2 regions of the Paraburkholderia graminis genome follow, and region 1 is predicted to be linked to the other one. Evidence: predicted binding sites of a transcription regulator. Region 1 holds the regulator's gene; the other holds the start of a gene.
What was found. The regulator LexA, encoded in region 1, represses DNA repair genes until DNA is damaged. The targets are predictions, from matches to a motif close to ACTGTATNNNNATACAGT.

Region 1 (15,424 bases):
TCCAAAGCGAGCCATTCGCATCCTGGTATGCATTATTCTGGAACACGCCCGGCATCACGTAACCCATATAGGGTTGCTTGAAAATGTGGATGTACATCCAGGTGTTCCCGAAATATTGGCCTAAAGGTAGCGAGGTCAACATGGGGCCGATGACGAGCATGCAAATGGAGCCGCTCACGATGAGCGCCGGGAAAATGCGGAATACTCGGGCGACGGCGAACTTCACTGGCGACGGCTGGCGAAGCCAGCTAGACGTGACGAGAATCCCACTGAGGAAGAAGAAAAACTTGACCGCAAGCGAGCCGGAGTAGTCGAAACCCAAAAGCGCTCCGATTGGCTCATGCTCGCCCTCGCGAGGAGACAGCCCGAAAGCGTGCCCCCATATCACCGCCAGGGCGGCGATCAAACGAAACAGATCCGCGTTGTTATTTTCACGCCGGAGAGCATCATCGAGTGTCATTGATAAGTGCTCCTGTCACTTGCTCGCCGACAACGTCGCGTGCATATTGTTGAGCCCGGACTGGAGGCGGTATGCGACAAGCTGAGCGATGATCTGATGGCCAAGGTCATTAGGATGGATCGGGTCCGCTGTGCGCTCCATGGGATCGAATTTCCCGGCCTTCTCCAAAGGCATGATGGCCTCTCGCAGGGCGATCATTGGCACGCCGAGTTCCCGACCGATTGGGATCTGGTTGTCTTCCGCGCTTGACCACTTACGATCCATCGTGAAAAGCATCAGTACGGCTGGATGATTGGGCGCAGCCAGGATGCGCTGCACGACTCGCTTGTAGCTCGCTCTCATCTCTGGAGTGATGGCATCGTTATTTGCCCACTCGGTAATTACGAAGTCTGGCTTGTATCTCAGTAGGTCTTTCTGCAGGCGCTTGTCGCCGTATTCGGAATTCGTCTGGCCGATCCCGGCATTGACAAGCCTCATCCTGCTTTTCGGAAAGGTCGCTCGCCACCAGCCGAACACGCGGCCCACATAGTTTTTTTCCTGACTCGTCGCCCATGCACCTTGCGTGATTGAGCCGCCGATCGCGGCAATGGTTATCGGTTTACCCGCCCGGGCTTTCTCGAAAACTTTCCAAAGGCGCGAATCGTCTCCGTATTGGATAACCGACCGGTTCAGTGCGGCTGGGTCGACGACGCAGGATTGAGGCAGCTTCGGATCTGTGATGTAACACTCGGGTCCCGCTGCATGGGCGCAGGTGCACGCGAGAAAGCATGCAACAGAAATTATTTTTATCACGTTGTAAGAAAGTGTAATAACCCGGACCGGGATAGTACACTTATTAGTCGACGCACGCCTAATGCATCGCCGACTGTAGTCGCTACGCGACCAATTCGGCCAACACTTGATGCCCCGGGTCGTTGCATGGCGAGGACCGGATGCCTTCTTCATACAGGGTGCTTCGCGTATGCTTTGAGACCGATAGCCGAGGTCGAACACAAACGGGTAATCCCTTCCGCCATCGCACATCGCCAGCAGCCGTTGCGCTGCCTGACGGCGTTAATGCGCGGGCAAGTAGACACCGCGCCGCATTTCTCGGACAGGAGAAAGAACTAGCGTTTGTATTTCTGGTTTTTGTTCATCATCGAGCCGACGCTTTGCGGCGATTGCGTCGGCTCGATTTTGACTGCATCGCGCTTGCCTATGCGAGTTAGCGATTTTCCAAGTTCGATAAAGGGCCGTTCGATTGCCGCAAATGTGATCGATGCAGCGACACACAAAACTGCTGCGCAGATCAGTAGCGCTGTCCAATAATGCGTCGGCGAGAAAAGCGCCCAGGCTTTGAATGGCGCATGCCAGAAAAGAAGCGTCAGTGGGATGCCTTGCAACAGGTAGATTCCATAGCTGATGTGCCCCATGCGCTGCGCGGGCCGCAGCAAAAGCAGGCCGAACAGGTCGGCGCCGCTGCAAATCAGGTAAAAGGCAATCCCAATCAGGGCGATCTGGATCACGCCCGCGTGTGTCCTGGCGAACGAGAACATTATCGCTAATGCGGTAAGCGCCATGATCGACATCCAGTTAGCGCTGAGCCGCGGCTTGATGCCCTCGTGCAACAGCGATGCGGTCAAGATGCCACAAAAAAACGCGGCAGGAAGGCACCACAGGTCAGACTGCGTTGTGAGAATCAGGGCGAACGACGCGGCCAGACCGACGACCGCAAAAGTCAGGTGCATTCTCAGCTGAATAAATATTGCAGTGATGATCAGTGAGAAGTAAAACCACCATTCATATTTGATACTCCATGTGACTCCCATCAGGATGAATATAGTCCACGGGAATCCATTAATCGGTTTCATATCGTCGTTCAGGCCGAGCGCGAACCACCGGCCCAGATTCGAGACCATTGAATCCAACGGTTCTCGCAGTTCAAAGCCGGTTCGCCAGAATACGATGAGAGTCATTGCCAGAATGGAAAAGACGTAAAGCGGGCCGATCCTGAAAAGACGACCGATATAAAGTCCTTTCCAGTCCGGTCGACCGTCACGCTTCAATAGGCGCGTCCAGAACAGGTAGGCTGTGATCATGAAAAAGAGCATCACCGCGACGCCGCCAAGCGGTCTGTAGAAAAGGGAGTCGCTCGCGATCCATTGGCCATTCGCCTGGTAGTTATAGCTGATCAGGCCGTGGTAGATCATGACGGACAGAGCCAGGAATCCGCGCAAGCCGTCGATGGTGACGACTCTCCCGGAGTCTCCACCGACAGTGTCCACAAACCTGAATATGGGCAGCGCAAACAGGCAGCACAACGCCGCCATGACGACAAAGTACGGCGCGATGTTGTAGAGGCCCATGTCCCATATCTTTCTTAGGATCGGTGCGGACGAGTCTACATGAATTGGTAAGGATTTCAGCGGCTCGAGCGCAGGCATGGCGCGGCCGCCCGGTCCGGCTTCTTGCAGAAATTACGATTGAGTTCGGGTCGTTTGCGAGCCCCGTAGCGACCCGAAGAATTTCAGCGGTAAGCTTCAGTAGGCATTTGCAAGCGGCGTCGTGAGAAACCACAACGCCGCTTTTGTTCTACCGCACGGATCGCGGCAACCATCGTCGCATGAGCTGCGAGCCTCAATGACTCCGTCCGCCATGCCCGCCGCCACCACTCCACGAGCTGCCGCCGCGCGATCCACCATAACCGCCGCCATGCCCGCCGCCACCGCCGTGGCCGCCATGCCAATCACCGCCGCGCCAGTGCCCGCCGCCGCCGTGGTAGCAGCAGGAGCCACCCCAGCCGCCCCAGATCCCGACCGTGCCGTATACCGGCGCATACGGTGCGTATGGCGCGCCGTACGCATAACCATAGTCGGGGTAATACGGCTGCGCGTAGCCGTAGTCATAGCCGGGCGCGACCGCGCATCCGCTCACGCCCGCTGCAATCGCCAGCCATGCCATCGATGCAAAGAGTCTGCTCACGATCGTCTCCCGTCCCCATACGTCCTCACTAAAGAGTCAGAAAGATCGCGCGTCCGGGAGTTCAGCCGTATTTGTGTCGTCGCGTTACAGCGCGGCCCACGCCTTTAGCGTTTGCGCAAAGGCTCGATCAGCGACGACAAACCGTTGTGATCGATCTCATGCATCAACGCAAGCAGCCGTCCGATCTCGCCGGGCGGAAAGCCCTGACTCGCGAACCAGTTGAGGTAGTGGCCAGGCAGGTCGGCGATCAGGCGGCCCTTGTACTTGCCGTAGGGCATGACGCGCGTGACCAGCAACTCGAGGTGTTCGGGATTCATCGTGATTCGATCGACGCAAGGAAGGTTGAGCGCGGCGCATCTTCAGACGCCCGCGACGACGGCATTTTAGCTGTGCTGCAGGCATCGCGCGGGCGTGGTAACGTCAGCGGTTTATGTTCATACAACCGATAGGACAGGTTCAATGGAATACCGCAGACTCGGCGATTCGGATGTACAGGTCAGCCTGATCGGGCTCGGCACGATGACGTGGGGCGAGCAGAACACCGAGCAGGAGGCGCACGCGCAGATCGACTACGCGCTCGATCACGGCGTCAACCTGATCGATACCGCGGAGATGTATCCGGTGCCGCCGCGCGCGGAAACGCAAGGCTCCACCGAGCGCTTTATCGGCACCTGGCTCGCGCAGCATCGCAGCGCACGCGAGAAGATCGTGCTGGCCACCAAGATCGCCGGACCCGCGCGTCAGCCGCACAATCCGCGTCATATCCGCGGCGAAACCAATCAGTTCGACCGCAAGAATCTCACCGAGGCGCTCAACGACAGCCTTAAGCGCCTGCAAACCGATTACGTCGATCTGTACCAGTTGCATTGGCCCGACCGCAACACGATGACGTTCGGCCGCCCGGCCTATCCGTGGGTCGACGACGAATACACGGTGCCTATCGAGGAAACGCTCTCCGTGCTCGCCGATTTCGTCAAGGCGGGCAAGGTGCGCCATGTCGGCGTCTCCAACGAAACGCCGTGGGGCGTCGCGCAGTTCCTGCGCGCGTCGGAGAAGCTCGGCTTGCCGCGCATCGTCAGTATTCAGAATCCGTACAGTCTGCTTAATCGCACTTACGAAGTCGGGCTCTCCGAGTACGCGCATCGCGACAACATCGGCTTGCTCGCGTATTCGCCGCTCGCGTTCGGCTGGCTGTCGGGCAAGTATGAAGGCGGCGCGCGTCCGGCAGGCGCGCGCATTTCGCTGTTCGAGCGCTTCCAGCGCTACAGCAAGCCGCAAGCGGTTCAGGCCACCACGCGCTACGTCGAGCTGGCGAAGCGGCATGGCCTCTCGCCCGCGCAGTTCGCGCTCGCGTTCGTGAACAGCCGGCCGTTCGTGACGAGCAATCTGATCGGCGCGACATCGCTCGATCAGTTGAAGGAGAACATTGCGAGCGTCGACGTCAAGCTCTCGCAAGACGTGCTCGATGAAATCGACGCGTTGCATCAGTTGCAGCCGAACCCCGCGCCCTGAGTTCGCACGGACATGCAACGAAAGGCAAATGTGCCTGCCTGTCGGCAAATCACGACCTAAACTGTGGTGAGCAGTACGGGCTTGTCCTTCTTATCCGGCACGTCGTAAGTTAACGGCGCGCGCGAATAATGCGACTCGGCCCGTGAATCGGCAGCCGCGGCGGTTGTTCCGCCGCGCTGCACAAAACACAGCACCAGGACCAGGACATCGAATGGCTCAACAAAAAACAAACCCAAAACTCGAGCAGGCGCTGACGCGCGGGGATCTTGCAATCCGTCAGGCGAATTCGGCGCGGGCGACTGCGTTGCTGCGCGCGCTGGCCAAGATGATCGTCGAGGCGTCGGCGACCATCGGCGTAGAGGCGTTCACGCTGATCCCGGACGGCGACAAGATTTACGATCCCGCCGACGGCCTGTGGCCGCAAGAGCTGCAAATCTCGCTCGACGGTCCCGTGGAAGACGCCGATCCCGACGAGATCCGCACCGTGCGCCTGATCGCCGACGACCCCGGCACCGTGTTTCGCGTGGAGTGGCAGCGTGCCGACGGCAAGATCGGCCGGCATGAAGGCGGCCCGTTCGCGACGGTCGCGTTTATCTCGGACGTCGACATTCCGTGGACCGACGACGAGGACTGAGTCCGCGGCATCGCCATCATCGTCATGCACGTTCATTCGCGGGCGCCGGCTCCTTTGGAGGAACGCGCGCGAAGCCGTCCGCTACTTCATCATCCTGCGCCGGAACAGCACCGCCGACACAACAAAGCCGCCTACCGCATAAACCGTCAGCACGACGACATGCGATAACGCGTTATCGAGCGGGCGCGCCAGCATCGCCGGGCGGAGCAGATCGACGGCGTGTGCCAAAGGCAGTACTTGCGCCGCACCGCGCGCCGCGGCGGGCAACTGCGAGATCGGGAAGAACACGCCCGAAAGCAGCAGCATCGGCGTCAACACCAGCGTCTGATAAAACATGAAAAAGTCATACGACGGGGCGAGCGCGGTCACCACCATCGCGACACTCGCGAACGCCAGTCCCGTCAGTACGATGACGGGCAGCGCCAGCAGCATCGACGGAAAACTGGCGTAGCCGAGCGCGCCCGCCACCAGCATGATGGCCACGCCCGAGAGCACCGACTTGCTGGCCGCCCAGATCACTTCGCCGAGCACGATGTCGCCGAGCGTCAACGGCGTGTGCATGATCGCTTCCCACGTGCGCTGTACGTGCATGCGCGAGAAGCCGGAATACATCGACTCGAAGCTCGCCGACATCATCACGCTCGACGCGACCGTGCCCGCGGCGAGGAACGCGATATACGACACGCCATCCACGCGGCCGACCATCAATCCGAGGCCGAAGCCGAGGCCGAACAGGTAGATCATCGGATCGGCGAGATTGCCGAACATCGACGCGAGCGCGAGCTTTTTCCACACGAGGTAGTTGCGGCGCCACACGGCGATCCAGTTGACCGCGTTGGCGGGCAGTGCGGCGAGCAGCGCCTGGCTCGGCGGCCTCGCTTCGTTGCTTCGGTAGGTGCGTGCATCCATTGCGTGTCTCGTGCGGGGTTTGGTGCCGTGATTCTCTAGTGTCTCTTTCGGTATCTCGTGCGGTATCGACGAAAGTCAGTCCTGCATCTCGCGGCCCGTGAGCCGCAGGAACACATCCTCCAGATTCGCCGGACGATGCAGATAGCGCAGATCCGCGCGCTGCTTGAGCCGCGCGTGCACCGGCGCCGCGTCGTTCACATAACAGAAAAGCGTCTCGCCGCTGATTTCCGTGCGCTGCGCGAGCGGCGCGAGTTCGTCGCGCAACGCGAGCGGATCGGGGCCGAAAATCTCGATCACGTCGCAGCCGATTTCCGATTCGATCAGCGCCCTCGGCGCACCTTCCGCGATCTTGCGTCCTTCTTCGATCACGCACAGCCGGTCGCATAACCGCTCGGCTTCCTCCATGAAATGCGTGGTCAGCAGGATCGTCTTGCCGCGCGCGAGCAGCGAGCGCAGACGCTCCCAGATCAGATGCCGCGCCTGCGGGTCGAGGCCGGTGGTCGGCTCGTCCATGATCAGCACGTCGGGATCGTTGACGAGCGCCCGCGCGAGCGTCAGGCGCCGCTTCATGCCGCCCGACAGCTCGCTCACGCGCGCGTCGGCCTTGCTTTCCAGACGCGCGAATTCGAGCAGCGACGGCACCATTGCGCGGCATTGCGCGCCGCTCAGGCCAAAGTAGCGGCCGAAGACCAGCAGGTTCTCGCGGACGGTGAAGTCCGGGTCGAGGTTATCGAACTGCGGCACGACGCCGACGCGTGCCCGCGCTACGCGCGCGCGGCCTGGAATCGGCTCGCCGCACAGATGGATCGCGCCGGCGTCCGGCGCGGCGATGCCGAGCAGCATGCGCAGCGTGGTCGTCTTGCCCGCGCCGTTTGGTCCGAGCAGGCCAAAACATTCGCCGGTGTCGACGTGAAACGACAGTCCGTCGACTACCTTCTTTTCGCCGTAGCTTTTTTCAACCTGATCGAACTGGATGGCGGTATCGGGCATGAATGAGATCGACGTCATGGAAAAGGCGCGAATGGCCGGGAAGGCTGCTCATTCTAGGCCATCGGCTGCGAACGGGTGGCCGCTGCGGCGCGCGGTCGGAGCCGCTTCTTGCACCGCCGCATGAACGCCGCCGACGCTGTCGCAACGGCGCGAAGCTCGCATGCACAGGGCAGGGGCATGCACGAGTCGCACTTAGCGTTTTCCATCCCTTGCAAGCTGAATTGCGGCGCACCATGATTAACTCAGACCGCGCTTTTGCGGAAAGGGGAAATACCATGGCGAGCTACCAGAAAATCCTGTTGTGCTACGACGGCTCGCGTGAAGGCCGCAAAGCGCTGCGCTGCGGCGCCGATCTTGCGCTGGACCTCAAAGCGGAAACGCATCTGCTCTCGGTCGTGGACATGCGCTCGAGCATCGCGCAAAGCGCGGGCCTGCTGACCGACGTCGCGTGCGGCAGCTTCGAAAAGACCGCGCGGGACATCCTGCAAGAAGGCGTGGACTGGCTGACGGAGCGCGGCGTGCGGGCTCAAGGGCACTTTGCGTTCGGCCATCCGATCGACGAGATCGCCAATCTGGCCAATGAACTGCATGTCGACCTCGTAGTGGTCGGCCACCGCTGCCGCACCGGCTTGTCCCGATGGTGGATGGGCGCGGGCAACACGCCGCTGCTCGATCGCGTGTCGTGCAGTATCCTGGTGGCGTGTTCATCGGCGCAGGAGCAGCAGCAAGAGGCGGCCTGAGCACACGGCTCGCGCTTGCGACCTTCGCGGCGCGAGTGCGGCTGTCGAATTCGCGAACTTCAACGCCCAAGCGCCGCGCTCCCGCTCACTCGTTCAGATTGACCGCGGCCAGCTTCCATGTGAACAGGCCTTCGCGCAGGAAGATCGCGGAGTAACGCGCGTCGCCGGCGCCGTGCTGGTATGTAACGACGAATTCGTTGATGCCGCGATAACCGGCGGTGGTTTCCGGCGGCTGCGGCGGCGTGGCGCCATGCGCCGCGTTGCCTTCTCCACCGGAGTTGGCGCCATTGCCGGCTCTTTGATCCGCGCCGCTTTGATCCGCGCTATTAGCGCTGCCCGGCGCTGCCGGCGCAGGTCCATTTGCCGCAGCCGGATTGCTCGCAGCCGGCGGCGCGGGCGGCCGTTCGCCCGGTACGCCGCGCGGCGGCATGCCGTTGAGCAACGCGGCCACGCCGTCGGGCGTCGCATACGCATCGACTAGCGGGCCGATCAATGCGACGCCGATCATCGCGCCGATCGCGGCCAATGGGTTGCCGTTTCCGCGCGAGTCGAGCCGCCGCGTCAGCAAACCCGTCACCTGCTGCTTGAGGCTTTCGCGCAACGCCGGGAAATCGACGTACTGATTCACCGTCTGCGCGTCGCGCGCGTCGGCGGCGCGTTTGAGGTTGTTGAGCGCGATATACGGCGATGCATAGCCAAAGCCCAAGCCGGCGATTATCGCGATGACGATCAGCGCGACGACAAGCGGACGAGCACCGCGCTTCTTGCGTATTGATACTGCTGCCATGGGCCGGGATTCTCCATCAGGTGAGATCGAACGTGGACCGGCGTTGCGCCGAAACGATCCCCACTCATGATTCCCGTTCGATGCGACGAACGACGTTTCCCGCAACGCGCCCGCACACCTTACCGCACATCAGGACTCGAACACCGCGCCCTGGACGTTGGTTTCGTCGGCGATGCAACGGTCGATCATTCTGCACACCGCGTCCATGGTGCCGACCATGATGAGCCGCGACGGCCCGTGATAAACCCGCACCGGCGCGCGACGCGCCGGCTCCGCGGTGTTGAGCCCGGAATTCAGCGACACCCGCGCGAACGCCGGCAACGACGACGGCAACAAAGACGCCTGTAAGGATGACGAAGCGGCATGCGCACCGGAGCCGTTCACCGGCGAATCGAACAGCGACGCAGTGGCGGCCGTGGATGCTTCAATCAGTGAGCAGGGCACCAGCTTGCGCAGATGGCGCAAACGGCCGAACTGGCGAAACGGCAACAGGCGGGCAAGGCGTTCCATGAGGCTCTCCGGGCGATTCAACGTGTGTGCTGCGGTAGTGAGTGGCAGGCGAGGGTTGATCCGCCTGTGTACGGTGTACTGACAGGCGACCAACCCGGCAGGCGCGATCAGAACTCGCCGGGGCGAATCAGACCGACAGCAATGCCTTCCAGCGCGAAGTCCGCACTGCCTGTCTCAACGAAGATGTTTTCGTAATCGGGGTTCTCGGCGATCAGCTCGATACCGTTCGGCCGGCGCTTCAGGCGCTTGACCGTGACGTCGTCGCCGAGGCGGGCAATGATGATCTGGCCGTCTTTCGCCTCGCTTCTTTTCTGCACCGCGAGCAGATCGCCGTCGAAGATGCCCGCGTCGCGCATGGACAGGCCGCGCACCTTCAGCAGGTAGTCGGGCTTGCTCGAGAACAGCGCCGGGTCGCACGCATAGTGCTGCGCGATATGTTCCTGCGCGAGGATCGGGCTACCGGCCGCGACCCGCCCGATGAGCGGCAGCGACAGTTGCATGATGCTCGGATGCGGCAGCGTGAACTGATGCTGGGTGCCGTCCTGTCCGAAGTCCTGGCTGGGCAGCAGACGGATGCCGCGCGACGCGCCGGCGGCGAGTTCGATCACGCCCTTGCGGGCAAGCGCCCGCAAATGCTCTTCGGCCGAGTTGGCAGAGCTGAAGCCCAGCTCGGCGGCGATCTCCGCGCGGGTGGGCGGAAAGCCGGTGCGTTCGATCGCCCGGCGGATCAGATCGAAAACCTGCTGCTGTCGTGCGGTGAGTTTTGTCATGGCGCCACTGTATGTATGAACAGGTGACTGTATTTTTATACAGTATTCGGCGCAATTCAAGCTTTACTTTAAGTTCGCGCTCAAGCACCGCGCTGCAACGTCGTCAATCGACGTCAAAACATCGGTTTGCATGCCGCAACGCCTTGTCTGGCTGCCATTACCACTTTTGCGTATTAAAAAATGAGGAAACATTATTTTTAATGATGAAAGCCCTTCGATAGACTGGCCTCCAGTCGCGCTCATGTGCACGTGACCCGACGCAAAACAACACCACTCGCAGCTTTAGCGGACCAACACGCGGAGAACAGGACATGAATCATCGGAACACGGGGCGGGCACGGACTACCCATAAGGCGCGGAGCATCATCGCCGCGCTCGCATTCGGCGCGGCGGCCGCGCTCGGCGTAATTGGCACAATCGGCCAGGCGCAAGCCGCCGACAACACGCTGCTGAACGTTTCCTACGACCCGACCCGCGAGCTCTATCAGGACGTGAACCAGGCGTTCGGCAAGGAGTGGAAGGCGAAGACCGGCGAAACCATCACGTTCAAGCAGTCGCATGGCGGCTCGGGCGCGCAGGCTCGCTCGGTGCTCGACGGCCTGCAGGCCGACGTCGTGACGCTTGCGCTCGCCTACGACATCGACGCGCTCGCCAACAAGGGCTTGATCGACAAGAACTGGCAGAAGCGCCTGCCCGACAACGCATCGCCTTATACGTCGACGATCGTGTTCCTGGTGCGCAAGGGCAACCCCAAGCACATTAAGGATTGGGACGATCTGACGAAGCCGGGCGTGTCGATCGTGACGCCGAATCCGAAGACCTCGGGCGGCGCGCGCTGGAACTACCTGGCCGCGTGGGCGTACGCCGCGCATCAGCCGGGCGGCAACGACCAGAAGGCCAAGGAATTCGTCGGCAAGCTCTACAAGAATGCGGGCGTGCTCGATTCGGGCGCGCGCGGCGCGACCACCAGCTTCGTGCAACGCGGGATCGGAGACGTGCTGATCGCGTGGGAAAACGAGGCGTTCCTGTCGATCAAGGAATTCGGCACGGACAAGTTCGAAATCGTCGTGCCGTCGGTGAGTATTCTGGCCGAGCCGCCGGTCGCGGTGGTGGACAAGGTCGTCGACAAGCACGGCACGCGCAAGCTCGCCGAGGCGTATCTAAACTTCCTGTACAGCCAGGAAGGCCAGGAAATCGCCGCGAAGAACTTCTACCGTCCGCGTTCGAACAAGGTGCCGGCCGAGTTGACCGCGAAGTTTCCGAAGCTGAAGCTCTACACGGTCGACGATTCGTTCGGCGGCTGGACCAACGCGCAAAAGACGCACTTTGCCGACGGCGGCGTGTTCGATTCGATCTATCAGCCGCAGTAAGTAGCATCGTCCAGGTCCGCGCCGCAACCCGGCGCGGACAGGGCAAACGCGACGCGCCGTCAGGCGTCGTGAAGGAGCGCGCCGCGGGCGCGCTTTTGGCCGATCGGGACGCCGAGGCCTGCAACACGAGCATCAACTGAAAGAGTACGAGCATGACGACGTTGACCTTCCGAAAGCCGAGCGCGTTGCCCGGTTTTGGCCTGACCCTCGGCATCACGGTGGCTTATCTGAGCCTCGTGGTGCTCATTCCGCTCGCGGCGACTTTTCTGAAAACGGCGACCCTCGACTGGAGCCAGTTCGTGCGCGCGGTCAGCTCGCCGCGCGTGCTTGCTTCATACCGGCTGACGTTTTTTTCCGCGCTCGGCGGCGCGCTGATCAACGCGGTGTTCGGCTTTCTGGTCGCGTGGGTGCTGGTGCGCTACACGTTTCCGTTCAAGCGCATCGTCGACGCGGTGGTCGATCTGCCGTTCGCGCTGCCGACGTCGGTCGCCGGCATTTCGCTCGCGGCTGTCTATGCGGGCAACGGCTGGATCGGACAGTTTCTCGAGCCGCTCGGCCTGAAGGTCGCCTTTACGCCGGTGGGCGTGCTGGTCGCGCTGACGTTCATCGGCTTGCCGTTCGTCGTGCGCACGGTGCAGCCGGTGCTCGAGGAGTTCGAGCGCGAACAGGAAGAGGCCGCCGCCTGCCTCGGCGCGTCGCGCTGGCTGACGTTTCGCCGCGTCGTGCTGCCGGCGGTTTTCCCGGCGTTGCTGACGGGCTTCGCGCTCGCGTTCGCGCGGGCGCTCGGCGAATACGGCTCGGTCATCTTCATCGCCGGGAATGTGCCGATGAAGTCGGAGATCACGTCGCTTCTGATCATCACGAAGCTCGAGCAATACGACTACGCAGGCGCGACCGCGCTTGCCGTGGTGATGCTCGTCGTCTCGTTCCTGATGCTGCTTTTCATCAACACGTTGCAGTGGTACTTGCAGCGGCGCACGAGCCGCGGCGGTTCCGGTCCTGCGCCCGCAGCGAGCGTGACGAGCGTCGCGGCGATTGGCGGAGGTGTGCAATGAGCCGCCAGTCTGTCGAAACCCTCAAGCCTGCCGAAAGCGCCGAAAGCATTGACGCGCATGCCGCGCCCGCACGCGCGCCGCTGACTGCCGCGCGCCGGCCCGACCCCGTGACTGAGCCGCCCGTGGTGCGCTGGATTCTCATTGGCATCGCGCTGCTGTTTCTCGCGCTCTTTCTCGTCGTGCCGCTCGTCGCGGTGTTTTATCAGGCGTTGAGCAAGGGGCTCGGCTTCTATCTGGAGTCGCTCGCGGACCCGGATGCGCTCGCCGCCATCAAGCTCACGGCGATCACCGCGGCGATCGCGGTGCCGCTCAATCTCGTGTTCGGCCTCGCGGCTTCGTGGTGCATCGCGAAGTTCGAGTTTCGCGGCAAGGCGCTGCTGACCACGCTGATCGATTTGCCGTTTTCCGTGTCGCCGGTGATCTCGGGTCTCATCTACGTGTTGATGTTCGGCGCGCAGGGCTGGTTCGGTCCGTGGCTGCAGGCGCACAACATACAGATTATTTTCGCGGTGCCGGGCATCGTGCTCGCGACGATCTTCGTCACGTTCCCGTTCGTCGCGCGCGAATTGATTCCGCTGATGCAGGCGCAAGGCAACGACGAGGAAGAAGCCGCGCATGTGCTCGGCGCGTCCGGCTGGCAGATTTTCCGCCGCGTCACGCTGCCCAATGTGAAATGGGGCCTGCTGTACGGCGTGATTCTGTGCAACGCGCGGGCGATGGGCGAATTCGGCGCGGTGTCGGTGGTGTCGGGCCACATTCGCGGGCAGACCGACACGATGCCGCTGCACGTCGAAATTCTCTACAACGAATACAACTTCTCGGCGGCGTTTGCCGTGGCGTCGGTGCTGGCGTTGCTCGCGCTCGTGACGCTCGCGCTCAAGCTGCTCGCCGAGCGTCATATGTCGGCGGAGCTGTCGGACGTGCGCGACGTGCCCGCACATGCTGGTCCTGTCACGCTGCCGTCGGCGCTGTCGGCGTCGTCGTCCCCAGCGTCGTCGTCGGCCTCGTCGTCTGGCTCCAGGCCGCTCAAAACATCAGTCTCGCAGCAACACCCGCTCAAGCAAGGAGAGCTGTAATGGGTATCACCGTACGTAACCTGCAAAAGCGCTTCGGCGATTTCGTCGCGCTCGATAACGTCTCGCTCGATTTTCCGCCGGGCGAACTGGTTGCGCTGCTCGGGCCCTCGGGTTGTGGCAAGACCACTTTGCTGCGGGTGATCGCAGGCCTCGAATACGCGGATGGCGGACAGGTCGAACTACAAGGCCAGGACGTCGCCACGGTCGGCGCGCGCGAGCGCGAAGTGGGCTTCGTGTTCCAGCATTACGCGCTGTTCCGTCACATGACGGTGTTCGAGAACGTGGCGTTCGGGCTGCGCGTGAAGCCGAGGAAAGAGCGGCCTTCGGAAGCGGTGATCCGCGAAAAGGTGCATGAGCTGCTGAAGCTCGTGCAACTCGACTGGCTCGCGCAACGCTATCCGTCGGAGCTGTCGGGCGGCCAGCGGCAGCGCATCGCGCTCGCTCGCGCGCTTGCCGTCGAACCGAAAGTGCTGCTGCTCGACGAACCGTTCGGCGCGCTCGACGCCAAGGTGCGCAAGGAACTGCGTAGCTGGCTGCGGCGTTTGCACGACGACCTGCATATCTCGACGATCTTTGTCACGCACGATCAGGAAGAGGCGCTCGAAGTGGCGGACCGCATCGTCGTGCTGAATCATGGACACGTGGAGCAGGTCGGCAGTCCGCAAGACGTGTACGACCATCCGCAGACTTCGTTCGTCTATGAGTTTCTCGGCGCGGCCAACCGGCTGCACGGCAAGGTCGACGCAAGGGGTTTCGTGGTGGACGGCGCGGCGTTGCCGGTTGCGATCAGCACCGACTTCAGCGGCCCGGCTTTCGCCTATGTGCGTCCGCACGATCTGCAGTTGTATCCGCAGTCGGCGGGGCACCGCGAAGGTATCGTCGTCGATGTGCGGCGTGTCGTGACGCTGGGCGGCTCGGTGCGAGTGGAACTCGCGGGCCGCGAAGGCCATCTGCTCGAAGCCGAACTCGATCGCGAATCATGGCGCGAGCTGCAACTCGCGGTCGGCGACGGCGTGACGGCCGTGCCGCGCGCGCTGCGCGTATTTCCGGCGCAATGAGCGGCTCAGCACGCATGCGCAACCCGATTCGATCCAACGCGACCCACTCCAATAATTCAATTTTCGCTGAACCGGACACTTCAACATGAACTTCCAGCAACTGCGCTTCGTGCGCGAGGCCGTGCGTCAGAACATGAACCTGACCGAAGTGGCGAACGTGCTGTACACGTCGCAGTCGGGCGTATCGAAACAGATCAAGGATCTGGAAGACGAACTCGGCGTCGACATCTTCATTCGACGCGGCAAGCGGCTCACCGGCCTCACGGAACCTGGCAAGGCGGTGCATCAACTGATCGAGCGGATGCTGCTCGACGCGGAGAATCTGCGCCGCGTGGCGCGCCAGTTCGCGGATCAGGACAGCGGCCACCTCGTGGTCGCGACCACCCACACGCAGGCGCGCTACGCGTTGCCGAAAGTGATTCGCCAGTTCACCGAGGTCTTTCCGAAGGTGCATCTCGCGCTGCGTCAGGGCAGCCCGCAGCAGATCGCGCAGATGATCATCAACGGCGAGGCGGACATCGGCATCTCGACCGAGGCGCTCGACCGTTTCCCGGACATCGTCACGTTCCCGTGCTATTCGTGGCATCACGTC
Region 2 (15,424 bases), 1.6 Mb from region 1:
GGCTCGCATCTGCACGGCCTCGAAAGCATCCGCACGGGCTTGCAGATCCAGCTGGAAACCGCGCCGGTCTCGATCGAGCCGCTCGACATTCGCGTCTACGACAGTCTCGGCACGGTCGTTTATGCGATCGCGGAAGCGCATCGTCCGGTCGATCCGAAAGCCACGCCGGCGATGGTCTTCACCACCTACGTGATGGTCCATGAACGCGGCGAATGGCGCATCGCGCACATTCACGCGAGCCCGATGCCCAATGAAGCAGCCAGCCAGTTCGCGACCAAGATGCGGCACGGCCAAGGGTCGCTTCACTGACGCGCGCTCCGCGCCGCCACACTCTCGCTTGAAGCCGGCATGAGCACGCCCCGCAGCAAGTCCCCGTGGGGGACGCCACAAGAGCGCCCCGCTCCCGACGACGCGGCTCGCCCCGCGGCGGCTGTCGAAGCCACTGTGCAAGCAAGCGTCGAAGCTGCAGTCGAAGCCACCGTCGAGGTCGCCAAAGACCTGCTCTATCGTGCGCCGCTCTGGTTGCCGAACAAGCACGTTCAAACCATCGTGCCGTCGCTGTTCGCGCGCCGCCCGAGCGTGTCGTTTCGCCGCGAGCGCTGGGACACGCCTGACGGCGATTTCATCGACGTCGACTGGGTTCGGCACGACAACGCGCCAGCCTCGGTCATGACAGCAGACGCGGCGCTTAGTCAGAGTCCCTCAGCCGAAGCGCCGTTGCTCGTCCTGTTCCACGGCCTGGAAGGCAGCTCCGCCTCGCATTACGCATCGTCGTTGATGGCGGCCGCACGCGAATATGGCTGGCACGGCGTGGTGCCGCACTTTCGCAGTTGCAGCGGCGCGCTGAACCGCTTGCCGCGCTTCTATCATCTGGCCGACAGCAACGAAGTCGACTGGATTTTGCGACGCCTGCGCGCCGCGCATCGCGGGCCGCTCGTCGCCGCGGGCGTGTCGCTCGGCGGCAATGTGCTGTTGCGCTGGCTCGGCGAGCGGCGCGAAGATGCGGCGTCGGTCGTCCACGCCGCCGCTGCGATCTCCACGCCCATCGACGTGCACGCCGGGGGCCGCGCGTTGTCGCAAGGCTTCGGCATGATCTACACGCGCAGCTTCCTCAAGACGCTCAAGCAGAAGGCCGACCAGAAGCTCGTACAGTTTCCCGGCCTGTTCGACCGCGGCGCGATGCTCGCGAGCCGTACGATGTACGAGTTCGACAACGTCGTGACCGCACCGCTGCACGGCTTTCGCGATACCGACGAGTACTGGAGCGTGGCCACCACGCGGCCGTTGCTGCCGCACATTCAGGTGCCCACGCTCGTCCTGAACGCGCGCAACGATCCGTTCCTGCCCGCCGAGGCGCTGCCGTCGCGGCATGAGGTGTCGGCGGCGGTGGAGCTCGATCAGCCGAGGCATGGCGGTCACGCCGGCTTCATGACCGGACCGTTTCCTGGCCGGATCGACTGGTTGTCGCGGCGCGTGTTCGGCTATCTGGAGCAGCACGTCGATCATGGATGACATCGTCAAACAGGCGTTGGCCAAGTGGCCGAACGTACCGGCTTGCACCGGCTGGCTCATGCTCGACCGGCGCGGCCAGTGGCGCATGCGCGACGAAGCCGCGCAGGCGAGCGGATCACCCGGCACGCCGATCCGTCACGAAGCGCTGCTCGGCTTCATCAATCGCAATTACGAGCGCGACGAACGCGGGCAGTGGTTCTTTCAGAACGGACCGCAGCGCGTGTATGTCGAGCTGGGCTATACGCCGTGGGTCGTGCGTTTGTCGGTCGAGGCGGACGGCGCGCTCGCGCTGAAAGATCAGGTGGGCAATGGTTTCGAACCGTCGGCCGTGTTTGCCGACGATGAGGGCGGGATTCTGTTCGCTGGTGCTTCCGATCCTGGCAATCCCTCAGCGCCGCCGCGCATCGCCGTTCTGCACGATCACGATCTCGAAGTTTTCGCGGACCACGCGACGCTCGCCGACGACTCCCTGAGCGGCGAGTTCCACTGGAACGGCGGCGTCACGTTGCCGCTTCAGCCGATACGGAGCGAAGAAGTTGCGTCGCGCTTTGGGTTTGTGGCGAGTCCGGCTGCGATGGTTTGAGGTTCGGCATCTCGTCGCGCAGCTTGCATGCTTCAGAGGAGCGGGTTCATGAACTTCGCGCCTAACCCTTCTCATCCAGCCGCTCTTCCTTGTAGCGGTTCTCCATCTCGTGCAGCCTCGCGTCGACGGTAGCCAGATCGTAATAGCCGATCGTCTTCATATCGCGCGCGTCCTTTAATTGGCGGATCGCGGACGGCCACGCGCCTTCCAGCGCGAATTTCTCGGCAAGCGCGCGATGACGCGTGAGCGCATCGCCCGTCCCCGCGCTCGCCTGCGCCAGATACAACCACCACGCCGGCTGATCCGGCTGCGCGCGCGTCTCCTTCTGCGCCAGCGCCTGCGCCTCGGCGAATCGCCGCAAGCTCAGCAAGGTGCGAATGTGCATGTCGATGGCGGCGTTCGATTGCGGCCAGCGCTTTTGCGCGAGATCGGCAAGACGCACCGCGTCTTCGTCGCGGCCGGCACGCCGCGCGATGTCGGCGGCGAGCACGTCGAGACTTGGGGAAGTGCGCGCGGCGTCGCCGTCCGCCTGTGCCCCAGCCGAAAACACCGCACGCGACGACGCCAGCGACGAAGCCGCGTCGTCGTAACGCTCGAGCAGCATCTGACCGTATGCGATGCCATACCAGTTCGCCGCGACGTTCAGCGCCGTGCGGTCTTCGATCTCCGAGCGCATGCGCGAAATCTCGTCGGCGTATTCGCTGCGCGAGCGGTCCTGCAGCAAGCGCGCCCGCGCGCGCACGAAACCGTACTCGGCCACCTGATGCGGTTGCCGGTATGGCGCACGCCGCGCGCGATCTTCCATGTCGGCGATCCGCTCGCCGGTCAGCGGGTGCGTGCGCGCGTAGGCCGGAATGCCGGTATCGCTCATCGCCGCACGGTCGAGACGGGCGAAGAACGCCGTCATCGCGTACGGATCGTAGCCCGCGCCGGCGAGCAGCAAAAAGCCGACGCGGTCCGCCTCGTGCTCGGCGGAGCGCGAAAAACGCAATTGATTGTCGACGGCGTAAGCCTGACCGCCGATCGCAATCGCGCTGCCCAGGTCGCCGCTATGCGCAAGCACGCCCGCGAGAACGCCGAACAGCATGCCCGCGAGCGCCGCGTAGCCGCTGCGCTCGCCGGTGGTGATCATCCGCGAGATATGGCGTTGCAGGACGTGGCCCATCTCGTGGCCGAGCACGGACGCGAGTTCGGATTCGGTTTGCGTCGCGACGATCAGCCCCGTGTTCACGCCGATGAAACCGCCGGGCAGCGAAAACGCGTTGATCTGCGCGTCGCGCACGGCGAAGAGATCGAAGTCCGGCCGATAGCCGCCGATATACAGCGCGTTCGCCGCTGCGGCGAGTTTCGCGGCGACCGAATTCAGATAGTCGCGCACCAGCCAGTCGTCGAGATAGTCGGGGTCGCGCCGCAAGTCGCGCATCACGCGTTCGCCTAGCTTGCGCTCGGCTTGTGGCGTGAGCGTCCCCGCGCCGCCGCTGCCGAGGTCGGGCAATTGCTGCGCGACGATCGGCGCACGCCAGCCGCCGGTGCCACCGCCGTTGGCCCCGCGGTTCGCGCCCGAGTTGCCGGAGAAGCGGCTTTGCGCGCCGCCGTACACGCCGAATACGCCTTGCGCGATGTCGGGCGGCACGATCGGATCGGCGTATGACTCGACCGGCCCGCTGACGAGCGGCGGCTCAGCGGACTGCACCGGCGCAGCGCCGGACGCCGCGCGTGTCTGCGCGAACGCGCCAGGCGGCGCGGCCAGCGCAACACAGAGCAACGCAGCAAGAGACCGTTTCAGACGCATTGCGAGTTCGTATGACGGAGTCGAAAGCGACGCCCGCCGCTCGGATCATCGCGCGACTAAGATAGCGGGCATGGCGCAATTGTAATCAGTCGACGCACTCATCCGGCAGGCCGGCGCCGGGCCGGGCGGGCGCACCGCACTGCTATGATAGGCGCCCTCTGAAGGAGCCAACCATGCCTGAACTCACTCATTTCGACGCTGCCGGCGACGCGCATATGGTGGACGTCGGCGGCAAGCAGGAGACGAAGCGCATCGCCATCGCGCGCGGCTCGATCCGCATGCTGCCCGAAACCTTCGCGCTGATCCGTGACGGCAACGCAAAAAAGGGCGACGTGATCGGCGTTGCGCGTATCGCCGCGATTCAAGGCGCAAAGCGCACGGCGGATCTGATTCCGCTGTGTCATCCGCTCGCGCTGACACGCGTGAAGGTGGACTTCGAACTCGACGACGAGACGCCCGCCGTGCATTGCACCGCGCAGGTGGAAACGCTAGGCAGAACCGGGGTCGAGATGGAAGCGCTCACCGCCGTGCAGGTCGGGCTGCTGACGGTGTACGACATGTGCAAGGCGGTGGATCGCGGGATGACGATCACCGATGTGAGGGTGATGGAGAAGCATGGTGGGAAGTCGGGGGATTGGGTGGCGGCGTAAGGCGACGCTCGCGATCACGCTCCTCCTCCGATACTTCCACCAAAGACGCGCCTCACTCCTCGTCGTCTTCCTGCTCGACATCGCCCGACGGCAGACCGTAACGCTTGACGAGTTCCGCCTTGAAGCCGGCAAGCGTCTTCTGTTCATCGCAGAGTTGATACAGATAGCTCAACTGCGACGGCCAGTCTTTCAGTTCCTCGGCGAAGATTTTCAGTCGCTCGACGGTATCGAATGCCGCGGCCGTGTCTCCGCTCAACGCCTGTAGCACCGCATAACGACGCAGCACGGTTTCGCCTGGCAACAGCGCCATCGCCTGACGATGCATCGCGAGCTTGTGCTGAAGGTCCATCGAGTTCATCGGCAACAGCGTTGCCATGCCGTACCCGCCCCACGCCCGGAAAAGGAACGACGGGTCCGCGCGATATTGCTCGGCCGGACGCGAGCCGTAGTACAGCACCTCGGCGCGCGCGTAATCGCGGTACACCGGATAAAGCGCGGCAATGCCGCCGAACACGATCGCCGCGAATACGCCAAACGACAGACGCGCAGGCACGAGCCGCAACGGACGCGTCTCGAGCAAGCCGAACACGAACATGGCCGGCAACAGGAAGAACATGTACTGCTGCGGATATTCGACGAGCGCATGCATGACGAGCACGCCAATCAGCGCAATGCCGAATACGCGCCCGGCGCTCTGCGGCGCGCGCACCACACGCACCAGCCACGTGACGAGGCCGAACAGCACGATCGCAAGTCCGATCAGGCCGGTTTTCGCGAGCAGATCGATAAAGACGTCGTGCGAATTATTGGCGATCTCGACGCCGCCGAGCGTCTTCGCGTACTGATACTGATAGCTCGGAAACTCGCCCCAGCCGACGCCCAGCAACGGATGCGTGCGGAACATCGTCCAGCCGTATTTCCACAGCGCGAGCCGCGGCGCGATCTGGCCGGCGTCCTTGAAACGATCCGCCGCCGACTGCCCGAGTTCGAGGTGATAGCGCACATTGGCCCAGCGAATCAGCGCATTCACGACGAAGAACAGCACAGCGAGCGCAATGGGAATCAGCCATTGCCGATGACTGCGGCGCAACTGCGGTTCGGCGCGGGTCTGCGCGAACGCCATCCAGAAACCAGCGACGACGATCACACCCATTTGCAGCCACGGGCCGCGCGAGACCGTCAACGCGAGCCCCACTGCAAAGATGGTGGAGACGAGAGCCCAGATCGGGACGGCGATCCGGCGCGTCTGCACGAGGAACAGCGCGCCCGCCATCGCAAACGCGATATACGTGGCGAGGTGGTTCGCCTGCGCCATGTTGCCGAACGGCCGGCGCTCGACCGTCACGTTATACGCGACCACGAGCGGCGACACGCGCGTCTCCAGGTGAAAGAGCTGGATGACCTGGCAGAACACCGCAAACAGCCCGCCGACGACCAGCGCGCAAGCCGCCCAGCGCAACGCGGTCTCGCTGAGCTTCGCGCGCGCGAAGCCGTAGCCCGCGTGTGTCGCCATGAATGCAGCCAACAGAAAGCCGCCGCCGAGCCAGTTCATCGACGGTTGCGAGACCGGCAGCAGCACCGACTGCGCGACCAGCAACAGCCCGAACAGCAGCGGCACGAGCGCCACCACGGGCGACGCAAAGCCGATGCGCGGCTGCGAACCCGCGACCAGCAAGACCACGCCGGCGCCCATCAGCAGGTACAAAGCGAGGGCTGTGAATTCAGCGTAGAACGTCGGAATCGGATAGGTATGGTTGACGACTGCATAAGGCAGCACCAACGCGAGAGCCAACAGAATGAGAGAAAGGTAGCGCGCGAAAGGTGTGGGCATCGAGTAAGCGGGTGGGCGTCAGCAACCGGCGCACTATACAAAAAAATCCTTGCGCTGTGCGCCGGCTGGGCCGAAATATCCCGAAAATCAGCGATTTACGTTTGAACGGCTAGCTACCCGTGCGTGCGTCGCGCGTGTCGCGTGTCGCATCACGCGTGTTGCATTACGCGCGGCACTCGGGAGGTGCGAGGTGTGAGGGCAAGGTCGGCGCCTGCGCGGGCATCGGACCTGCGCCCGGCGCCGGCAACGACGACGCGGTCTTGCCGCCGGCAAAGCATTCCCACGCGAGCGCGCCCGCCTGCACCGAGCCCTTCGCCAACGAGACGCGCGCGGTGGGCGCATCGATGTTGTCGGGCACCGACGGCACGAGCGTGATCGTGTTGGAGCCAGCAGGCGCCACGCGCGTCGTGAAGGCGACGGTGATCTGGCCGCTGTCGTCGTCGACATGAACGGACTCGACGTTGCGCGTCGCGGGCGGCGACGCGTAGCCGCCACCGAACGCGTTGCCGCTCGCCGCGTTTTCCGACACGGCAAGACGCGCCGACGACGCGAGCGACAGTCCCTCGCCCACCCGGCTGCGCGCGAGGTAGTCCTGATACGCGGGAATCGCATAGGCCGCGATCACGCCGACGATCGCCAGCACGATCATCAGTTCGATCAGCGTGAAGCCGAGACCGAGGCGCGAGCCGACGCGGCGGCACGCTCGCGCGAGTGTTGCGGACCAGCGCGCTCGCGCGAATCGCGAGTGCGCCAGCGTGGATTGCGAATAAGGGGAATAAGGCAAGGTGACGATCATCGGCAGGCTCCTGAAACGAAAAGCGCCTGCTCCACGAATCGGGAACAGGCGCTTTGATCGTAGCGAGCGACGCTCGTCTCGGACAGTCAGCCGAATGGCTAACGTTGAACCTGGAACGCACGCAGGTGTGATGCTTGGCGTTCCTTCAGGCCGCCGCGGATTTCGCGTTGCGGCGCTTGATCACATAACCCAGGATCACGACGAACAGCGCGCCTGCGATGCTCATGCCGTATTCGGCGAGCGGCGTGTCGAGGACCGGCCAACGGTCGCCGGCCGGATCGTTGATGATGAGCCCGCCCGCGATCCAGCCGAGCAACGCGGCGCCGAGCGTGATGACGATCGGGAACCGGTCCAGCAGTTTCAGCACGATCTGGCTGCCCCATACGATCAACGGGATACTCACCACGAGTCCGAAGATCACCAGCGCGAGGCGATGCTCCGGGTCAGCGGCCTCGGCGGCGCCCGCAATAGCGATCACGTTGTCGAGACTCATCACGGCATCGGCGACGATGATCGTCTTGATCGCCGAGATGAGCTTATCGGCGGGCTTCACGTTTTCGTGCGCGTCGTGCGCCGGCGCCATCAGCCGGACGCCGATCCACAGCAGCAACAGCCCACCCGCGAACTTCAGCAGCGGCACGTCGAGCAGCGCGACCGCGAACGCGATCAGTACCACGCGCAGCAGGATCGCGCCCGCAGTGCCCCACAGCACGCCCTTCGTGCGCTGCGCGGGCGGCAGGTTGCGGCAGGCCAGCGCGATCACGACGGCATTGTCGCCACCGAGCAGAATGTCGATGACGATGATCTGAATGACTGCGCCCCAATGGAGCGTGGCGAGGAACTCGAGCATGAGCAAAAGAATAAGAAGGAAGCGGACGCGCGGCCAATAAAAAAGCGGAGGAGTGTTTAACTCCCCCGCTTTTGAGAACGCACGCTACGAAAGGATCTCGTAAGCGTATCAAAAAAGGCGCTCGAACTGGGCGCCAGTTTCGATTTACAGCATTGCCTTCAGAAGACGCGCCATTTCCGACGGGTTCTTCGTGACCTTGATGCCGCAGGCGTCCATGATTTCCAGCTTCGCTTCGGCCGTATCCGCACCGCCCGAGATCAGCGCGCCGGCGTGGCCCATGCGCTTGCCCGGAGGCGCCGTGACGCCGGCGATGAAGCCGACCACCGGCTTCTTCATGTTGCCCTTGATCCACTCAGCCGCGTTCGCTTCGTCCGGACCGCCGATCTCGCCGATCATGATGACGGCGTCCGTATCCGGATCGTCGTTGAACATCTTCATCACGTCGATGTGCTTCAGGCCGTTGATCGGATCGCCGCCGATACCGACTGCCGACGACTGGCCGAGGCCGATCGCCGTCAACTGGCCGACTGCTTCATACGTCAGCGTGCCCGAACGCGACACGACGCCGATGCGGCCCTTGCGGTGGATGTGACCCGGCATGATGCCGATCTTCAGCTCGTCCGGCGTGATCGTGCCCGGGCAGTTCGGTCCGAGCAGCAGCGTCTTGCGGTTTTCGCGACGCATGCGGTCCTTGATCTCGATCATGTCACGGACGGGAATGCCTTCCGTGATGCAGATCGCGAGATCCAGGTCGGCTTCGACTGCTTCCCAGATTGCAGCAGCAGCGCCTGCCGGCGGAACGTAAATCACCGACACGGTCGCGCCCGTTTCAGCCTTGGCTTCAGCGACGCTTGCGTAGATAGGAATGCCTTCGAAATCTTCGCCGGCCTTCTTCGGGTTCACGCCTGCGACGTACGCTTCGCGGCCGTTTGCGTATTCACGGCAAGCACGCGTATGGAACTGACCGGTCTTTCCGGTGATGCCCTGCGTGATGACCTTGGTGTCTTTGTTAATCAGAATCGACATGTATTGACCTCTGTTCGTTTGGCGTCACACGATGGCGCGACGAGCAACGAGGCGGAACGTTCTCGCCCGCGTTGCCCGTGCGCTACCGTGCGCCGCCATTCGTAATCCTGGTAAACGCCGTGGGAGGCTGATTACGCCTTGCCCGCGGCAGCCGCGACGACCTTCTGAGCCGCTTCTTCCATGCTGTCAGCCGAGATGATCGGCAGACCGGAATCGGCGAGCATCTTCTTGCCCAGGTCTTCGTTCGTGCCCTTCATGCGGACCACGAGCGGCACCTTCAGCGACACGGCCTTCGACGCCGCGATCACGCCTTCCGCGATCACGTCGCAGCGCATGATGCCGCCGAAGATGTTGACCAGAATCGCGGTCAGGTTCGGGTTCTTCAGCATGATCTTGAACGCTTCCGTGACCTTCTCCGTCGTGGCGCCACCGCCCACGTCGAGGAAGTTCGCCGGTTCGCCGCCGAACAGCTTGATGGTGTCCATCGTCGCCATTGCGAGGCCCGCGCCGTTCACCAGACAGCCGATGTTGCCGTCGAGCGAGATGTACGCGAGGTCGAACTTCGACGCTTCGACTTCAGCCGGATCTTCTTCGTCCAGATCGCGATACGCGACGATTTCCGGATGACGGAACAGTGCGTTCGAATCGAAGTTGAACTTGGCGTCGAGTGCGATGACCTTGCCGTCGCCCGTCAGGATCAGCGGGTTGATTTCGGCGAGCGATGCGTCGGTTTCCCAGAACGCCTTGTAGAGGCCTTGCAGGATCGCGCGTGCTTGCGGGATCGACGCGTCGGGCACGCCGATCTTCTTCGCGAGGTCGTCTGCTTCGGCGTCCTTCAGGCCGGTCGACGGATCGACGGCAACCTTGTGGATCAGCTCGGGCGTCTTTTCCGCGACTTCCTCGACGTCCATGCCGCCTTCGCTCGACGCCATCACGACGATCTTCTGCGAAACACGATCGATCACGAGGCCGACATACAGTTCCTTCTTGATGTCCGCGCCTTCCTCGATCAACAGACGGTTCACCTTCTGGCCTTCCGGACCAGTCTGGTGTGTGACGAGCTGCATGCCGAGGATCTGGTTCGAGTACTCACGAACCTGATCCAGCGACTTGGCAACCTTCACGCCGCCACCCTTGCCACGGCCACCCGCATGGATCTGAGCCTTCACGACCCACACCGGGCCGCCGAGCTCTTCCGCGGCCTTGACCGCATCATCCACCGAGAAGACCGGCTTGCCGCGCGGTACCGCGACGCCGAATTTCCGCAGGATTTCCTTACCCTGGTACTCGTGAATCTTCATGCGTGATTCCCTTCAGTCTGAGAGTTGGATTAAACATCGCTTCCGCTACCGTCCAACATGCCGGGCGCATTGCCCCTGCCTTCGTGGCGGGCCGCCCCGTTGTCTGGCGATGCCGGGCGGTCTGCTGGGCGTGGCGCATGGCCATACCAGCGCGGGTAAAACTGCTGCACTGCCTCCCCGTCGAAACGCAGCGCGTGGCAGCGTCCCAACTGGAATGGCGGTTTTTCGTTTAGACGTTCGGCGGTGCCGTCGGTCGACTCGCTTTCTGAACTTGCACTCGCGCCTGGCGTGCTGTCACCGGTGTTCCATACGTCGCCGGCGAACGCCTGGATCGCTGCGGTCGGCAGGATCGCGCACAGCTCGGTGAGATGCGTGCAACCCGCCGTGCCGGCCAGCAAACGGGCAGCATCGCGACGGAAGTTGTGGAACAGATTGAGCCCGATGAGGGCACGATAGGCGGGATTGCTGGCTTGGCAGAGCCCAGGATAGGGCACCCAGTCGGACGACGCTTCGGCGTCGACGACATTGAGCTTGCGATCGATGGTGATGCGAAGCCAGAGTTCATGGATCGGTTGACCATTGGGCCGGACGCCCGACGCAAGGACCACGTCGCGTGGCTTTTCGTCGGTCAAGCACGCTTCCACATCCCACAGGCCATCGGCTCGTTCATAAGCTTCCGCCCGGATTGCGCGACGATGGCGCAATTGACGGGGCACTGACGAGGAAAGCGGCATGCGGAAAGGAAAGGCCGAATTGGAAAACGCGTGAATTTTAGCATACTGGGTATTCGGGACAGCCCGGAATGCGGCGGGGACGGCCTGCTGGCCGGTTATGGGTGGGGTTATGGCTGGAGTTGGTGGTGGGAAGGTTGGGTTGAAGCGTTAGTGCGGGTGATGCGGTTGGTGGGACTTGTGGTGCTTGTCCTGCTTCTGGCGCTTCGCGGCACTTTCCGCCGTTTCGCGTCATTTCGCGCCCTTCACCGTTATTCACCGCTCCATTCTTCGTCGATACCTTTGAGGATTTTGCCGATCGTCGCGCCAGAAAAGCCGCGTGACGCGAGAAAGCGCGCCTGCTTCGCGCGCTCAGTCGCGGTCTCCGGAAGCTGACCGAACTTCTTGCGCCATACGGCCTGGGCGCGCGCCAGTTCCGTTTCGCGTAATTGAGCGCTCGCTTCGTCGACGAGCGTGCGATCCACCGCGTGCTGCTTCAATTCGCCAACGATGCGGCTCGCACCCAGTCGCGACGAACGACGATGAATCAGGCTTTCGGCGAAGCGGGAATCGGATAGCCAGTTTTCGGCTTCGAGCGTGTCGAGCAGCGTCTCAAGCGAATCGCTTTCTTCGACGAATGGCTTCAGCTTGCGTGCAAGTTCGCTGCGGCTGTACTCGCGGCGCGATAGGTAGCCGAGCGCGCGTCCTTTGAGCGAACGTGCTGGGCGTTGGGATTTTTTTGCTTCGCTTGGGGCGGGATCTGCGTCGCCGGGTGTTTGGTCTGAGGCAGATGTGCTGCGTGAGGTGCCTGACCCATGCGAACGAAGCGAGCTGCGTGAGTTGTTACGCGAGTTGCGTGAGCCGCGCGACTCACTCGAGCGCGTGTAGGTAGGCTCAGCGGACTGGTCGGGCTGGCTTGAAGACAGCGCGCGCCGCGGGCCACGGCCTGCGGCGCGATCGTGTGCGTCGAACGGTTCAGACGGATCGAACGATTCAGGCCGATCGAACGGATTAAAGCGATCCGATGTTTCGGATAGATCCGCATGCGCCGAACGTTCGGGCGAATCGCTCCCGTCATTACGCGGGCCGCCCACGTTGCGTCCAGAATTGGACAATGGCCGGCCCTTGCGTATCACGTAGTGGTTACTCTTCGTCCGCGACTTCTGCGCCTGCGCCGGTCACTGCCTCGGCCATTGCATTCACACCCAGCGATTCGCGGATGCGGTTTTCGATCTCACGAGCAATGTCCGGATTTTCGCGCAGGAATTCACGCGCATTGTCCTTGCCCTGGCCGATACGCTCACCGCTATAGCTGTACCACGCGCCGGCCTTGTCGACGATTTTGGCCTGCACGCCCAGGTCGATAATTTCGCCCTGACGCGAAATACCCTCGCCGTACAGAATGTCGAAGATCGCCTCGCGGAACGGTGGCGAAACCTTGTTCTTGACCACCTTGACGCGCGTTTCATTGCCGATCACTTCGTCGTTCTTCTTGATCGAGCCAATGCGGCGAATGTCCAGACGCACCGACGCATAGAACTTGAGCGCATTACCGCCGGTGGTGGTTTCCGGATTGCCGAACATCACGCCGATCTTCATGCGGATCTGGTTGATGAAGATCACGAGGCAGTTAGTACGCTTGATCGTGCCCGTGAGCTTGCGCAGCGCTTGCGACATAAGACGCGCTTGCAGACCCGGCAGCGAGTCGCCCATTTCGCCTTCGATTTCAGCCTTCGGCACGAGCGCCGCGACCGAGTCGATCACGATCATGTCGATCGAGCCCGAGCGCACCAGTGCGTCGGCGATTTCCAGCGCCTGCTCGCCCGTGTCCGGCTGCGACACCAGCAGGTCGTTCACGTTCACGCCGAGCTTGCCCGCGTATTGAATGTCCAGCGCGTGTTCCGCGTCGATAAACGCTGCCGTGCCGCCGATCTTCTGCATTTCCGCGATGACTTGCAGCGTCAGCGTGGTCTTACCCGACGACTCCGGACCATAGATTTCGACCACGCGGCCACGCGGCAAACCGCCGACGCCCAGCGCGATGTCGAGGCCGAGCGATCCGGTGGAAACGACCTGGATGTCTTCGACTACCTCACCTGCGCCGAGCCGCATGACCGACCCTTTGCCGAACTGCTTTTCGATCTGCGCGAGGGCGGCAGCGAGTGCCTTGCTCTTTTCAGCAGTCAGTCCAGCCGAGCCTTTCTTGCTTTCTTCCATGAATCGTCCTTTGCTATGATGAACGGCGTCTGAGGCAGATGTGTCGTCCAGTTTTGAAGGACAGCACACGAAACTCAGACACTGTATAAAAAAACAGTGGTTTTGGCAAGCGTGATTCTGATGCGAACGCGCATTTTTACTGTCGCGCCGCCCAACCACCCACAATGATTCGGAGACCGCTGTGCGCCGCGGGGACACCCGAGGTGCCGGCCAAGGCCCTGAGCTGGCGCATCATGCGAATTCTGATTGCCGAAGACGACAGCATACTCGCGGACGGCCTGGTTCGATCACTCCGCCAATCGGCCTATGCCGTGGATCACGTGAAGAGCGGCGTCGAGGCCGACACCGCGCTGTCGATGCAAAGTTTCGATCTGCTGATTCTCGATCTCGGCCTGCCGCGCATGTCCGGGCTCGAAGTGCTGCGCCGCCTGCGCGCGCGCAATTCGAACCTGCCGGTGCTGATTCTGACCGCCGCGGACAGCGTCGACGAGCGCGTCAAGGGCCTCGACCTCGGCGCCGACGACTACATGGCCAAACCGTTTGCCCTCAACGAACTCGAAGCGCGTGTACGCGCGCTCACGCGGCGCGGCGCGGGCGGCGGTCCGACGATCGTGCGGCACGGTTCGCTGGGCTTCGATCAGGTGGGCCGGATCGCCTATATCAACGATCAGGTGATCGACCTGTCCGCGCGCGAACTGGGTCTTCTCGAAGTGCTGCTGCAACGGATCGGCCGGCTGGTTTCGAAGGAACAGCTCGTCGACCATCTTTGCGAATGGGGCGAGGAAGTCAGCAACAACGCAATCGAGGTCTATGTGCACCGGCTGCGCAAGAAAATCGAGCCGAGCGGCGTGCGCATCATCACCGTGCGAGGGCTCGGCTACTGCCTCGAGAAAGCGGTCGCGCCCGCGAATGCCAGTGCGAATGCGGCGGCAACCACACCCGCCGAGCCCGAACCGGCACCATCGCCGTCAACGCCGGCCGGCGGAATGCCGGCGAGTCACCACTACAAATAGAGCACATCATGTCCGCACGCGCAGATCGCGCGACGGCCCGCGCGGCGGACCTCGACGAGGCGCGCGACGAGCGCTACGCCAATCCGTTCGCCCCGCCCGACGAAACCGAAGCCGCCGCCGAGGCGCGCCCCCGCTCGCTATTCGGCGAAATTCTCGACTGGATGCTCGCGCCTTTGCTGCTGCTCTGGCCGATGAGCCTGGCCGTCACTTATCTGGTCGCCAAGTCGATCGCGAACGGGCCGTTCGACCGCGCGCTGGAAACCGACGCCTACGTGCTCGCTCGGCAGATTCATCCGGTCAACGGCGTGGCCGAACTGACGCTGCCCGATTCCACGCGCGACTTTTTGCGGACGGACAACGTCGACAGTGTTTTCTATCAGGTGCTCGGCACGCGGGGCGAGCTGGTGGCGGGCGAGCGCGACATGCCGCTGCCGCACGAAGACGACCGGCCGCAACCGGGCCTTGTCGCTTTCCGGGACGACATGCTGCGCGGCAACGACATCCGCGTGGCCTATACGACGGTCGAATTCCCGCAGACGCCCGGCGCGGAGCCGGTGCTCGTGCAGGTCGCCGAGACGCTCGACAAACGCAGCCAGCTCGCCAACGACATCATCAAAGGCGTGATCCTGCCGCAGTTCGTGATCCTGCCGCTCGCGATCCTGCTCGTGTGGTTCGGCCTTTCGCGCGGCCTCGCGCCGCTGCACGCGCTGCAGGCGCACATCCGCGCGCGTCGGCCCGACGATCTGTCGCCGCTCGAGGCGCGTCGCGCGCCGCCGGAGATCGAGCCGCTCGTCACGTCGTTCAATGATCTGCTGACGCGCCTCGAGCAGAACATGGAATTGCAAAAGCGCTTTATCGCCGACGCCGCGCATCAGATGAAAACGCCGCTCGCCGGCCTGCGCACTCAGGCCGAGCTGGCGCTGCGGCAAGACGCGTCGGCGGAAGTGCATCGCTCGCTCGAGCAGATCGCGACAAGCTCCGAGCACGCGGCGCGGCTCGTCACGCAACTGCTTGCGCTCGCGCGCGCCGAAAACCGCATGTCCGGACAGATCTTCACGCCGGTGGAAGTGACGGAAGTCGCGCGCAATGCCGTGCGCGACTGGGTGCAGGCCGCGCTCGCCAAGCAGATGGATTTGGGCTACG

Region 2: the regulator LexA is predicted to act here: its motif matches at 13,349-13,366, upstream of recA (recombinase RecA).

What each region holds. Positions count from the first base shown of each region.
Region 1 is NZ_CP024934.1:1,744,216-1,759,639, forward strand. Features, by position in the region: gene CUJ91_RS07785 (acyltransferase family protein) at 1-460, opposite strand, end outside; gene CUJ91_RS07790 (SGNH/GDSL hydrolase family protein) at 476-985, opposite strand; gene CUJ91_RS07795 (acyltransferase family protein) at 1,567-2,805, opposite strand; gene CUJ91_RS07800 (hypothetical protein) at 3,077-3,421, opposite strand; gene CUJ91_RS07805 (DUF3820 family protein) at 3,526-3,738, opposite strand; gene CUJ91_RS07810 (NADP(H)-dependent aldo-keto reductase) at 3,881-4,933, shown strand; gene CUJ91_RS07815 (hypothetical protein) at 5,145-5,567, shown strand; gene CUJ91_RS07820 (ABC transporter permease) at 5,649-6,476, opposite strand; gene nodI (nodulation factor ABC transporter ATP-binding protein NodI) at 6,552-7,466, opposite strand; gene CUJ91_RS07830 (universal stress protein) at 7,742-8,206, shown strand; gene CUJ91_RS07835 (DUF2939 domain-containing protein) at 8,292-8,993, opposite strand; gene CUJ91_RS07840 (hypothetical protein) at 9,123-9,503, opposite strand; gene lexA (transcriptional repressor LexA) at 9,611-10,273, opposite strand; gene CUJ91_RS07850 (sulfate ABC transporter substrate-binding protein) at 10,585-11,643, shown strand; gene cysT (sulfate ABC transporter permease subunit CysT) at 11,796-12,698, shown strand; gene cysW (sulfate ABC transporter permease subunit CysW) at 12,695-13,774, shown strand; gene CUJ91_RS07865 (sulfate/molybdate ABC transporter ATP-binding protein) at 13,774-14,832, shown strand; gene CUJ91_RS07870 (CysB family HTH-type transcriptional regulator) at 14,918-15,424, shown strand, end outside.
Region 2 is NZ_CP024934.1:3,329,623-3,345,046, forward strand. Features, by position in the region: gene CUJ91_RS14845 (nuclear transport factor 2 family protein) at 1-309, shown strand, start outside; gene CUJ91_RS14850 (YheT family hydrolase) at 349-1,512, shown strand; gene CUJ91_RS14855 (DUF2946 family protein) at 1,505-2,095, shown strand; gene CUJ91_RS14860 (M48 family metalloprotease) at 2,157-3,887, opposite strand; gene moaC (cyclic pyranopterin monophosphate synthase MoaC) at 4,061-4,537, shown strand; gene CUJ91_RS14870 (PglL family O-oligosaccharyltransferase) at 4,590-6,368, opposite strand; gene CUJ91_RS14875 (pilin) at 6,532-7,164, opposite strand; gene CUJ91_RS14880 (TerC family protein) at 7,310-8,014, opposite strand; gene sucD (succinate--CoA ligase subunit alpha) at 8,159-9,040, opposite strand; gene sucC (ADP-forming succinate--CoA ligase subunit beta) at 9,172-10,341, opposite strand; gene CUJ91_RS14895 (DUF2889 domain-containing protein) at 10,371-11,075, opposite strand; gene recX (recombination regulator RecX) at 11,324-12,187, opposite strand; gene recA (recombinase RecA) at 12,195-13,268, opposite strand; gene CUJ91_RS14910 (response regulator transcription factor) at 13,502-14,281, shown strand; gene CUJ91_RS14915 (sensor histidine kinase) at 14,290-15,424, shown strand, end outside.